DNA from 2 places in the Microbacterium sp. ZW3a genome. Region 2 is predicted to be linked to the other one. Evidence: predicted binding sites of a transcription regulator. Region 2 holds the regulator's gene; the other holds the start of a gene.
The links. Region 2 encodes LexA, which represses DNA repair genes until DNA is damaged. Its sites were predicted from a motif close to TCGAACANNTGTTCGA; they were not measured.

Region 1: the regulator LexA is predicted to act here: its motif matches at 1,493-1,508, upstream of ACU6WY_RS11880 (HNH endonuclease signature motif containing protein).

What each region holds. Positions count from the first base shown of each region.
Region 1 covers NZ_CM169903.1:2,521,217-2,527,210, forward strand. The annotation lists gene ACU6WY_RS11875 (phytoene desaturase family protein) at 1-1,249, shown strand, start outside; gene ACU6WY_RS11880 (HNH endonuclease signature motif containing protein) at 1,519-2,967, shown strand; gene pdxR (MocR-like pyridoxine biosynthesis transcription factor PdxR) at 3,310-4,731, opposite strand; gene ACU6WY_RS11890 (pyridoxamine 5'-phosphate oxidase family protein) at 4,813-5,487, shown strand; gene ACU6WY_RS11895 (bifunctional proline dehydrogenase/L-glutamate gamma-semialdehyde dehydrogenase) at 5,457-5,994, opposite strand, start outside.
Region 2 covers NZ_CM169903.1:1,071,966-1,077,959, reverse strand. The annotation lists gene hisB (imidazoleglycerol-phosphate dehydratase HisB) at 1-568, opposite strand, end outside; gene ACU6WY_RS05005 (histidinol-phosphate transaminase) at 565-1,650, opposite strand; gene ACU6WY_RS05000 (LysM peptidoglycan-binding domain-containing protein) at 1,710-2,060, opposite strand; gene lexA (transcriptional repressor LexA) at 2,320-3,009, shown strand; gene ACU6WY_RS04990 (hypothetical protein) at 3,103-4,098, shown strand; gene ACU6WY_RS04985 (prolyl oligopeptidase family serine peptidase) at 4,148-5,994, shown strand, end outside.

The DNA of each region.
Region 1 (5,994 bases), 1.4 Mb from region 2:
GGCGACCGCCGCCTCGTTCGTCCGGACGCTCGGCGACACCGGCGAGGCCGAGCGGTTCGCCGCCTTCGGCGAGCGCATCGCGCCGCTCGGACGCGCCGTCTTCCCGACGATGACCGACCCGCTGCCGACGTCCGACGAGATGCGCGAGCGGGTCGGCGACGACGAACTGTGGACCGCGATCACGACACGCCCCCTTGGCGACCTCCTCCGCGCCTCGCTCGAAAGCGATCTCGCGCGCGGGATCGCGCTCACCGACGGCCTCATCGGCACCTTCGCGTCGTCGGACGAGGTCTCGCTCGCGCAGAACCGCTGCTTCCTCTATCACGTCATCGGTGGCGAGAGCGGGCACTGGGATGTTCCCGTCGGGGGCATGGGGGCCGTCACCGCCGAGCTCGAGCGGGCGGCGCGCGAGGCCGGCGCCGAGATCCGGACCGGGGTCGAGGTGATCTCCGTTTCACCGTCGGGCGAGGTGCGCATCGTCACCGACCGCTCCGAGGCCTACGTGGGCGAGCTCGTGCTCAGCGGCGTGGGCGACGCGGTGCTCGCACGCCTACTCACCGCGGGAGGCGCCCCGACCGCGGCTGAGACCCCCGAGGGCGCCCAGGTCAAGGTGAACATGCTGCTGACCCGCCTGCCCCGGCTGAAGGACACGTCGGTCGCCCCCGAGGCGGCCTTCGCCGGCACCTTCCACGTCAATGAGACGATGACGCAGCTCGACGCGGCCTACGTCGCGGCATCCGGGGGCCTTCTTCCCGAGCCGCTCCCCGCCGAGATCTACTGCCACTCGCTCACCGACCCGTCGATCCTCGGCGACGACCTGCGCGCGTCCGGCGCGCAGACGCTGACCCTCTTCGGGCTCCAGGTGCCGCACCGCCTCATCGACGGCGTCGACCCGGTGGCCGCGGGCGCACGCCTGCTCGCCGCCGCGCAACAATCGCTCGACGCGGTGCTGGCCGAGCCGCTGCGCGAGTGCATCGCCGTCGCCCCGGACGGGCGAATGTGCATCGAAGCGCGCACCACCACCGACCTGGAGCGGTCGCTGAACATGATCGGCGGCGACATCTTCCACGGCGCGCTGTCGTGGCCGTGGCTGGAGACTCCCGCGTCGGGCCCGGCCGGGCGGTGGGGCGTCGAGACCGCGCACGCGCGGGTGCTCGTGTGCGGGTCGAGCGCGCGGCGCGGCGGCGCGGTGAGCGGCATCGGCGGGCAGAACGCGGCGATGGCGGCGCTGGAGATTCTGGAGGGGTGACGGGGGATGCGGGGCCGGGGCGTGCGGGGCTTCGGCGCCGGGGGCTGGGGTGTGCGGGCGGCGGGGCTTCGGCGCTGGGGGCTGGGGCGTGAGGTGTGCGGGCGTCGGGGCTTGGGGGCGGCGGGGCGCTGAGGCGTGGGCTGGGGCGCCGAGCTTGAGGGCGGTGAGGCGCTGGGGCTTGAGCTGGGGCGCCCACGCCGCGGGTGAAAGGCACCGCCAGCGGGGTGACCTCACCCCCAAGTTTCGAACATATCTTCTAATCTGGACGCATGACCTTCCCCGCTCCTTCCCCCTCGGCACCGGATGCCGATGGCGATAGCGGCGGTGTGCTGAGGTCGCTCGTCGATGCCATTCGTGCCGACACCGCCGAGGCGGCGCGCGTTCACGCGCGCTTGATCCGCCGTCGAGCCGAAGTCATGCAGATCGCGCTCGATCAGGTCGCGCGATCGAGGTCGCGAGCCTCGCGCGATCGGGAACTCCCGGTGCGGTCGGTCGCCCTCGAGATCGCGGTGGCCACCCACGCCCACGATCAGACCGTGCAGAAAGAGCTGGGCGACGCTTACACGATGGTCACGAAGTTCGCGGCCACCGTCGATGCACTCGCCGGGGGCCGGATCGGCGCGCGTCACGCGCAGGCGATTCTCGACACCGGCATCGTGCTCGACGACGACACGACCCGGGCCGGGTGGGAGCAGGTCGTCCTGGCTCGTGCCGAGCGCGATTCCCCGGGCCGCGTGCGCGCGTTCGGGCGCGAACTCGCCGAGAGTGTTCATCCCGTCGGCATGACGGAACGGCATGCACGCGCCGCCGCGACGCGCGGGGTCAGTGTGCGCGATCTCGCCGACGGCATGGCAGAGCTGGCCGTCGTGCTTCCCGCGACGGTGGCGTACGGAATCCGCGATCGTCTGCGTCGGCAGGCGGCTGCCATTCGCGCCGCGGCGGAGGCGGGCGCAGCGGAGGCGGCGGCGGAGGAGGCGGGGGCAGCGGGAACCGGTGTGGAGAACCCACCTGCGGCGACGGGGACTGGCGACGGCGCTGACTCCGGCGATGTCGCGGCCGTCCCGTCCGGCGACCGCTCCGCCGGCCCCGCCGTCGTCGACGAGCGCACTCTCGCTCAGATCGGGGCTGATGTGTGCGCCGACCTTCTGCTCACGGCAGCGCCGTCGATCGACCCCACCAACGACGTGGATTGCCCCGGCGGGCTCGGCGCAATCCGCGGGCACGTGCAGATCACCGTGCCCGTTCTCACCCTGCTGGGCCACCTCGACGCCGGCGCGACCGTCGACGGACACACTCCCATCGACCCCGAGACCGCACGGCGCCTGGCCGCGCACGCTCCGGGGTGGGATCGCGTGCTGTGCGATCCGGTCACCGGCACCGTGCTCGACGTCGACCGATACGCCCCCACCGCGGCACAACGGAGGTTCCTCGCGGCGCGCGATCGGCACTGTCGGGCTCCCGGATGCCGTGCCCCCATCGCCCGCTGCCAGATCGATCACAACCACGAAGCGCAGCACGGCGGCGCCACGCGGGTGACGAATCTCTGCAACTTCTGCGTTCGTCATCACACTCTGAAGACCGAGACCGAGTGGACCGTCGCGCAGGATCCCGACGGAACTCTGCACTTCCGGAGCCCGCTCGGGCAGCGATTCAGCGAGAAGCCACCGCCGAGGGTCATGTTCGCGCCGGATCCCCTCCCCGCCGCTCCCCCGTTCTAACCGGGACCTCTTCTCTCCAGGGCGTTGCGACTTCGTTGCCCGGCTCTGCGCGCGCACTCCGCGCTGCACTTCCCGCCCGCGCGCACCCCCGCTGCGCGCACCACCCGCGTTCACGCTGCACGCACCACCTGGGCACACCAGCCGCACTCACCACCCGGGCTCACCGCCCGCACTCACCACCCGGGCACACCACCCGCACTCACCGCCCGCACGCACCACCCGCACGCACCACCCGGGCACACCAGCCGCACTCACCACCCGCACGCACCACCCGCACGCACCACCCGGGCACACCACCCGCACTCACCGCCCGCGCACGCCACCCGGGCACGCCGCCCGGGCTCACCGCCCGCGCACACCCCGGCGCTGCGCCATCGCCGCGACCTCGTCGACGATCGCCTCCACCGCCTCGACGAGCGCGGGGACGGGCGGTTCGGCGTATCCGATGACCAGGCCGGCCGGGAGGTCCGTGGGCGCTCCGGGCACCGCATATCGCGAGAGCCCCGACACCAGGATGCCGCGAGCCGCCAGCGCCTCCTCGAGGGCACGCTCCTCGGCGCCGGGAACGAGCACCACGGCGTGCAATCCCCCCTCCATCGCCGTGAGCTGCACCCCGGGGACGCCCACGAACGCCTCGACCAACAGGCGCCGGCGATGGCGATACTCGCGCCGCCGACGCGCGGTGTGCCGAGCGAGCGCACCGTCCGCGAGATACAGGGCCAGGGCCTCCTGCTCCACGAGCGAAACGGGCGAGTCGAGGTCGGCCCGCGCCGCGACCACACGATCGCGCAGGTCGCCGGAGGCGATCACCCACCCGCACCGGAGCGCGGGACTGAGCACCTTCGACAGACTGCCCACGAGCACGACCCGGGCGGGGTCGAGCATCCGCAGGGGTGGCAGCGGCGCGCGTCCGTGCGGGAACTCGCTGTCGTAGTCGTCTTCGACGACCACCGCGCCCGTCCGCGCCGCCCAGGCCAACAGACGCGCCCGGCCCGCGGCATCCAGCCGGGTCCCCAACGGGTAGTGGTGGTGGGGCGTCACGATGATCGCGTCCAGGTCGCCGTGCGCCTCGAGCGCGGTGAGATCCAGGCCCTCGTCCGGACGCACCGGCACGGGCACCGCCTCCATCCCCAGCCGGGCGAGCACCATCCGCACACGCGGATACCCCGGGTTCTCCACGCCCACGCGCAGGCGCCCTCCCGCGCGCGGCGTCAGCGCGAGCAGGGTCAGCAGCAGCGCGTCGCTGGTGCCCGCGGTCACGATCACCTCGGCCGGATCGACGTCGACGCCGCGAGTGCGCGACAGGTGCCGCGCGATCTCCGCGCGCAGGGCGGGGAGCCCGGCCTCGTCATCGACGTCGGCCGCGGGATCGACCGCGCTCGCCCGCCGCCACGCCGACCGCCACCCGGCATCCGCGACTCCCCGGGTCGAGGGACGTCCGGGCTGCAGATCGACGACGCGAGACGACGCCGCGGGCACCGACGGCGCGAGAGCGGGCTCGATGGGCACCGGATGCCACGCCCGCGGCGCCACCGTCGTGCGACCGCCGCCGCGGGTGAGCAGGTACCCCTCCCCGGCGAGGATCTCGTAGGCGGTCACGACCGTGCCGCGCGCGACTCCCAGATCGACCGCGAGCGCCCGCGTCGACGGAACGACCTCGCCCGCACCCCAGCGCCCCTCGACGATGGCCGCGCGCATTCCTCGAGCGAGTTGCTCGTGCAGGGGCAGCGGCGACGAGCGGTCCAGGATGCCGAGAGCGATCATTCCGGCATCCTGTCACTGGTCCATCGATCACCGCCAGAACCGGACTACGTATCAGACCAGTCGCGGGACTGGAATAGCACCATGTCCGATCTGCCGATCACGCCCCTGACTCGTATCCACCGCGGCGCCGCCTACCAGCGCACCGACCGCGCCGCGCTGTACGAGGTGATCGACGGCGCCCTCTCCGCCACTCTGGCGATCGTGCGCGACGACCGCCCCGTCGCGCTTCCGGTGGGAATCGGCCGCGACGGCGACGACGTCCTCATCCACGGCTCGACCGGCAGCGACTTCTTCCGCCGCATCGCCGCGGGTGCCCCCGTCTGCCTCACCATCACGCAGCTGCTGGGGCTGAAGTACGCTCGCTCCCTTTTCGACAGCTCGATGCGCTATCGGTGCGCGGTCGTGCACGGCGTGGCATCCGTCGTCCCCGCAGAGGAGAAGGAGGCGGCGCTACTGACGCTGTCGGACCACCTCATGCCCGGGCGCGGCGCGGAGGTGCGCCCCATGACGGCGCGGGAGCTCGCGGCCACGATGGTGCTGCGCATCCCGCTGTCGGAGGCGAGCGTGAAAGACAACGCCGGGTCGCTCGTCGAAGAGGAAGATGACGGGGAGGACCGGTCGGTGTGGGCCGGCACACTCCCGCTGCGCATGGTCGCCGGCGTCCCGGAGACCTCGCCCCAGACCCGGCGGGGAACCGCCGTGCCCAGCTCCGTCCTCCGCGCGGCTCAGCGCGTCACGAGCGGCGGCACCGTGTAACGACGTGGGGTGCCGAAGCGGTGCGCCGTGACCGACACGGCCTGCTCCCGCAGGAACGGCAGCAGCTCGACCTCGCCCGACCGGGTCACGTCATTGCCGTACAGGGCGACGGCGGGCGATCCGTCGGTGGCCTCGGCGAACGACTCCGGCGACCCGCCGAGGAGCCGTACCCGGCCGCCGGTTCGCGCGAGCTCGGCCGCGCGGCGAGCCCACTCCCGCGGGGCCTCCACAACTCCGCCGGCACCGACGCCCCCGAGCCACGCGCGCACCGCGGGCGAGAGAACGCGCGCGGTGCTCACCGTGACGGGCGCCCCGGCGCGCACCCCCGCGGCGACGACCCGCACGAGCGCGGTCTCCGACGCGTCCTCGAGCCGCACGGTGACGGGCACCACCGCGTACCGCAGCACGTTCTGTTCCGACCCCAGCCCCGTCACGTCGCGGGCGAGGGAGAACTCCGAGCCCCAGGCCGCAGCATCCGAAGCGAGAGCGGATGCCAGCCACGCGCGG
Region 2 (5,994 bases):
GAGCCTTGGCCTGACGGAACGCACGGGCCAGCGCCTTGTACTCCGCTTCGGCGATGTGGTGCGGGTCACGGCCACCGAGCACGCGCACGTGCACCGTCAGTCCCGCGTGGATCGAAATGGCCTCGAACGAGTGACGCACGAGCGAGCCGGTGAAGTGACCGCCGATGAGGTGGTGCTCGAAGCCGGCGGGCTCACCGGTGTGCACCAGGTAGGGGCGCCCACTGATGTCGACGACCGCCTGCGCCAGCGCCTCGTCGAGCGGGACGAGCGCGTCGCCGTAGCGCGCGATGCCCGACTTGTCACCGAGCGCGTGACGGATGGCCTGGCCGAGGACGATCGAGGTGTCTTCGACGGTGTGGTGGGCATCGATGTGAGTGTCGCCGGTCGAGCGCACACGCAGATCGGTCAACGAATGCTTGGCGAAGGCGGTGAGCATGTGATCGAAGAACGGCACGCTCGTGGAGATCTCGCTCGCCCCGGTGCCATCGAGATCGAGCTCGAGCTCGACGCGCGACTCGCTCGTCTCTCGCGTGATCGAGGCGGTGCGGGGTGTGGAGGGGCCGGTCATGCTCGCGATCCTACCGAGGCGAGGGCGTCGAGGAACGCGGTGGTCTCGTCGGCCGTCCCGGCCGTGACGCGCAGGTGGTGCGGGATTCCGACGTCGCGGATGAGTACCCCGCGGTCGTACAGCGCCTTCCACGTTGCCGCGGGGTCGTCGACCCCGCCGAAGAGGACGAAGTTGGTCCAGGAGTCGTGCGCGGTGTAGCCCAGAGCCGACACCGTCGCCGAGATCCGGTCGCGCTGCGCGACGATCTCGTCGACCATCGACAGCATGGTGCCCGCGTGCCCGAGCGCCGCCGTGGCGGCCGCCTGGGTGAGCGCACTCAGGTGGTACGGCAGGCGCACGAGGCGGAGGGCATCGATCACCCCCGGGTCGGCCGCGAGGTAGCCCACACGGGCGCCGGCGAACGCGAACGCCTTACTCATGGTGCGCGAGACCACCAACCGCGGGCGCCCGGGCAGCAGCGTGACCGCGGACGGCTCGTCGTGCGGCGCGAACTCCTGGTAGGCCTCATCGACGATCACGATGCCGTCGGTCACCGCGTACACGGCCTCGATCACGTCGAGACCGAGGGGTGTACCCGTCGGGTTGTTCGGAGCGCAGAGGAAGACGATGTCGGGGTTCTCGCGAACGACCTGCTCGGCCGCGGACGCGGGGCTGAGCGTGAAGTCGTGCGCTCGCTCACCGGCGACCCACTGTGCACCCGTCGCGCGGGTGAGGATCGGGTACATCGAGTAGGTGGGGGCGAAGCCCATCGCGCGTCGTCCGGGACCACCGAACGCCTGCATCAGGTGCTGCAATACCTCGTTCGAGCCGTTCGCGGCCCAGATCTGCTCGCGGACGAGACCGTTGCCGAGGTACTCGGCGAACGCCTCGCGCAGCGCGGTGAACTCGCGGTCGGGATAGCGGTTGACATCGCGCAAGGCCCGAGCGATCGAATCGAGGATGTCGTCGGCGACCTCGGACGGGACGGGATGAGTGTTCTCGTTGACGTTGAGGGCAACGGGGAGAGCCGCCTGGGGCGCTCCGTACGGAGTCATCCCCCGCAGATCGTCGCGAATCGGGAGGTCGTCAAGGCTCACAGTCACCCCACCCATCGTAGGCGTCGATGCCCCCGCCCCTCCTCGTTGCGCTGAGCGCGTGAACCTCAGCGGGCGGCGACGTACGCGGCGGGGATCGCGATGCGCTGGCCGGCGGCGACCGATCCGTTCTCGAGCGCGTTCAGTCGGGTGATCTCGGCGACGACGTCGCGCGGGTCAGCCTCGGGCGCCACATCTTCCGCGATGGACCACAGCGTCTCGCCGTTCATGACCGTGATCTCGGCGAACGCTGCGGTGGACGCTCCGGTCTCGTTGGAGGCGAGCGCCGCGCCGCCGCCGACGACCGCGACCGTCAGGGCGATCACCACGGGGAGAGCCGCGAGGAACGCGAACACGCGACGGCCGCGCGCGGTCAGGCGCAGGCGGGTGGTGGGGGCAGTGGCGGTGATGCTGGTCATGGTGTGCTCCTCGGTGGGGAGAGATTCGCACCCCACCCTCGGCCGGGAGGGCGGTGGTGCGAATCTGTATTCCGAATCTATCTTCGATACTGTGAGGGTGTCAACACCGGGGTTCTCGGAGACAGATCGAACGCGACACGCGGAGAGCTCCGTGAGGTTCGAGCGGTCGACCGGATACGGTTTCGACAAGGAGACCCCACCACGGACCTCCGACATTCGAATTTCCGCCGCCACGAAGCGCGGCGCGAGGGGAGTACAGATGACCGACGCGACGACCGCCGGCGGCCGCGAACGGCCACAGACCCGGCGCCGGAAGAGCCTCAGCGACAAGCAGTTGGCGATCCTCGAGGTCATCCAGCGCTCGATCGCCCGGCACGGTTACCCGCCGAGCATGCGCGAGATCGGCGACGCGGTGGGACTGAAGTCACTCTCCAGCGTCACCCACCAGCTCAACCAGCTCGAGCTCAGCGGCTACCTGCGCCGCGACCCCGGTAAGACGCGCGCGATGGAGGTGCTCATCGACCTGCCCGGCACCGCCGCCGAGAATCCGGCCGACACCGCTCCGGCCGTGGGCGATGCCGCTCTGGTCCCGCTGGTCGGCCGCATCGCCGCCGGCGTCCCCATCACCGCCGACCAGCAGGTGGAGGAGATCTTCCCCCTCCCCCGCCAACTCGTGGGCAAGGGCGAGCTGTTCATGCTCAAGGTCGCGGGCGACTCCATGATCGATGCGGCGATCTGCGACGGCGACTGGGTGGTCGTGCGCGCGCAGGCCAACGCCGAGAACGGCGAGATCGTCGCCGCGATGCTCGACGGCGAGGCGACCGTGAAGACCTTCCGGCGTCGCGATGGGCACACGTGGCTGCTCCCTCGCAACACCGCGTTCGAGCCGATCCTCGGCGACGACGCCGTCGTCCTCGGCCGCGTCGTGGCAGTACTGCGGACGATCTGACCCCACCTCGAGGCGACGCGCGTCATCCACAGGCGGGCGTCACCGCCCCGCGTGGCCCCTAGCATGACAGGACACATCGAGAGAGCGAGTGTCGTGTCCTCAAACGCCCCCGCGGGAGAACCGTCGACGGAGTCCACCGCCGATGGCCGCCCCGTCGTCATCTCCGCCGACGAGCACGCGCCCCTTCCCCCCGCGACCGGGCGCCGTCCCCGTGCGAGCATCGTCGTTCTCTCCTGCCTCCTCGCCCTCGTCGCCATTGCTGCCGGGCTGGGCATCGCCTGGCTGGCGACGCAACTCGACGAGGCACGCTCGCAGATCACCGATCAACGACAGCAGATCACCGACCAGCAGCGGCAGATCGATGAGCAGCGCGATCTGATCGACCGCAAAGACCAGTTCGGAGCGGCCATGGCAGGCCTCTACGAGACGGTCGAGCCGCTGATCGGGCTCCCGTACGCGACGCTCGTCCCGTGGACCCGTGTCGAGGAGTTCGCCGACCACGCGTGGATCCATCGCTGGAACGCCGAGGCACTCAGCAGAGACGTCGCCGAGGTCACGGCGTTCGACACCGACCTGGGATCACGCATCGACTCGGCTCGGAGCCAGTCGGCGACCAACGCCTCCGGAACCGCCTGGGAGTCGACGCTCGATTCGCTCGGACAAGGGTGGGTGTCGATGGCGTTCGACGAGGGAGAGACGGCGTGCGGCGCGGAGGCGCTGGCGTGCGTCTCCGACGCCGAGCCCTTCACCGTGCGCGTCAACGGCGCAACGCAGACGGATGCCACGATGACCGACTGGATCCGAACGGGGATCGCTTACCACGAGTACGCCCACGTGCTGCAGTTCACGAATCCCGAGGCCACGCAGACCGCACTGGCGGCTTTCGCCGGCGATCTCGAAACGATGGCGGACTGCTACTCCCTGACCTTCCTCGACGGCTGGTCGTTGAACCATGACGTCCCGATCGACGAGTTTTCGTATTGGCAGGTCAGTGTCGGCTACGGCTACACGTGCGACGAAGGACAGCGGCAGGTCATCCGTGACTGGGCCGCCGGGCTCGGCATCGTGAACCAGCCCGTCGGCGGCTGAGCCGTCGCGCCGCGGAGCCGTGTCCGACCCCGTCCGTAGGCTGGATGCCATGCCCCAGACGCTCCCCTACGGTTCCTGGCCCTCCCCCCTCTCGCCCGAACGCGTGGCTCAGTCTTCGCCGCGCATCGACGGCGCGCGCATCGTCGGCGACGAGATCTGGTGGGGCGAATCGGTCCCGAGCGAGGGCGGTCGCGTCGCCGTGCGGCGTCGGCGGCCCGATGGCTCGGTCGAGACCGTGCTGCCGGCCCCCGGGAATGCGCGCTCCTCAGTACACGAGTACGGGGGCGGCGCGTGGACCGCCTCCGACGACGGCGAGCTCTTCTACGTCGAGAAGACCGACCAGCGCGTGTACGCGCTCACCCCCGGCGGTGAGCCGCGGCCCCTCACCCCCGCCGACGACGGCGTACGGCACGGCGGGCTGTCGTGGCAGCACGGGTCGTTGCTGGCGATACGCGAGGTCCACGGCGCCTCGCGCGTCCCCACCCGCGCTATCGTGCGCATCCCGCTCGATGGCTCGGGCACCGAGGTGCTCGCGGACGGTAGCGATTTCCTCGCCCACCCCGCACTCTCGCCGGACGGGCGACGAGTGGCCTGGACGGCGTGGAATCACCCCGACATGCCCTGGGACGCCACGACCGTCCGCGTCCGCGACCTCGCGACGGGCACGGTGCGCGACCTCGCGGGCGGCCCGCGCCGCGCGCCCTTGCAGCCCGTGTGGATGGCCGACGACGAGGTGCTGTACGCCGACGACCCCCACGGACGCTGGAACCTGTTCCGTGTGCGGATCGGCGAGGAGCCACAGGCCGTGGCCCCGGCAGACGCCGACACCGGTGGCGGCGTGTGGGTCCTCGGCACCCGCTGGTTCGGTGCGACGACCGACGGCCGCATCGTCGCGGTGCGCACCGACGGTGCCGACGAGATCGTCGAGATCGCCCCCAGCGGCGTACGCCCCCTCGACCTCCCGGTGACCGCCGGAGCCTCGATAGACGACATCCGCGGATCGCGCGCCCTCGTCTCCGGATCCGACGCAGTGGGTCGTGCGGGGTTGTGGTCGATCGACCTCGACACCGGCGCCGCCGAAGTCGTCACCGACGGCGCCCATCCGGGCGTCGAGTGGATGCCGACCGCTCGCGCTCTCACCGCCGAGGGGCCGCACGGCCCGGTGCATGCGTTCGCGTACGCACCGACGAGCCCCGACCACGTCGGCCCGGTCGACGAGCGCCCGCCGTACGTCGTTCTCGTGCACGGCGGACCCACGTCCCACGTCGGGCCGTCGCCGTCGGTCAAGACGGCGTTCTTCACCAGCCGCGGGATCGGCGTGCTCGACGTCAACTACGGCGGGTCCACCGGCTACGGCCGGGCGTACCGTGAGCGCCTGCGGGGCCAGTGGGGCGTCGTCGATGTCGACGACGTCGCCGCAGCGGCATCCGCCCTCGCCGAGGCGGGTCTCGCCGACCCCGAGCGCCTCGCGATCGCTGGAGGCTCCGCGGGCGGCTGGACGGTGCTGGCCGCCGTGACGAATACCGAGGTCTTCTCGGCAGGTATCTCGCGCTACGGCGTCGGGGACGCTCGCGCACTGGCCGAAGACACGCACGACTTCGAGGCGCGCTACCTCGACGGTCTCATCGGTCCGCTCCCCGAGGCGGAGGCCGTGTACGTCGAGCGATCGCCGCTGTCGCACCCCGAACGTTTCCGCGTGCCGCTGCTCATCCTGCAGGGCACGGAAGATCGGGTCGTCCCACCCTCGCAAGCCGAGGCCATTCGCGACGCGCTCCGCGAGCACGGCGTCGCTCACGCCTACGTGCTGTACGAGGGCGAGGGTCACGGTTTCCGTCAGGCGGACACGGTCGTCGACTCCCTGCAGCGGGAGCTGGGTTTCCTGGGCGCGGTGTTCGG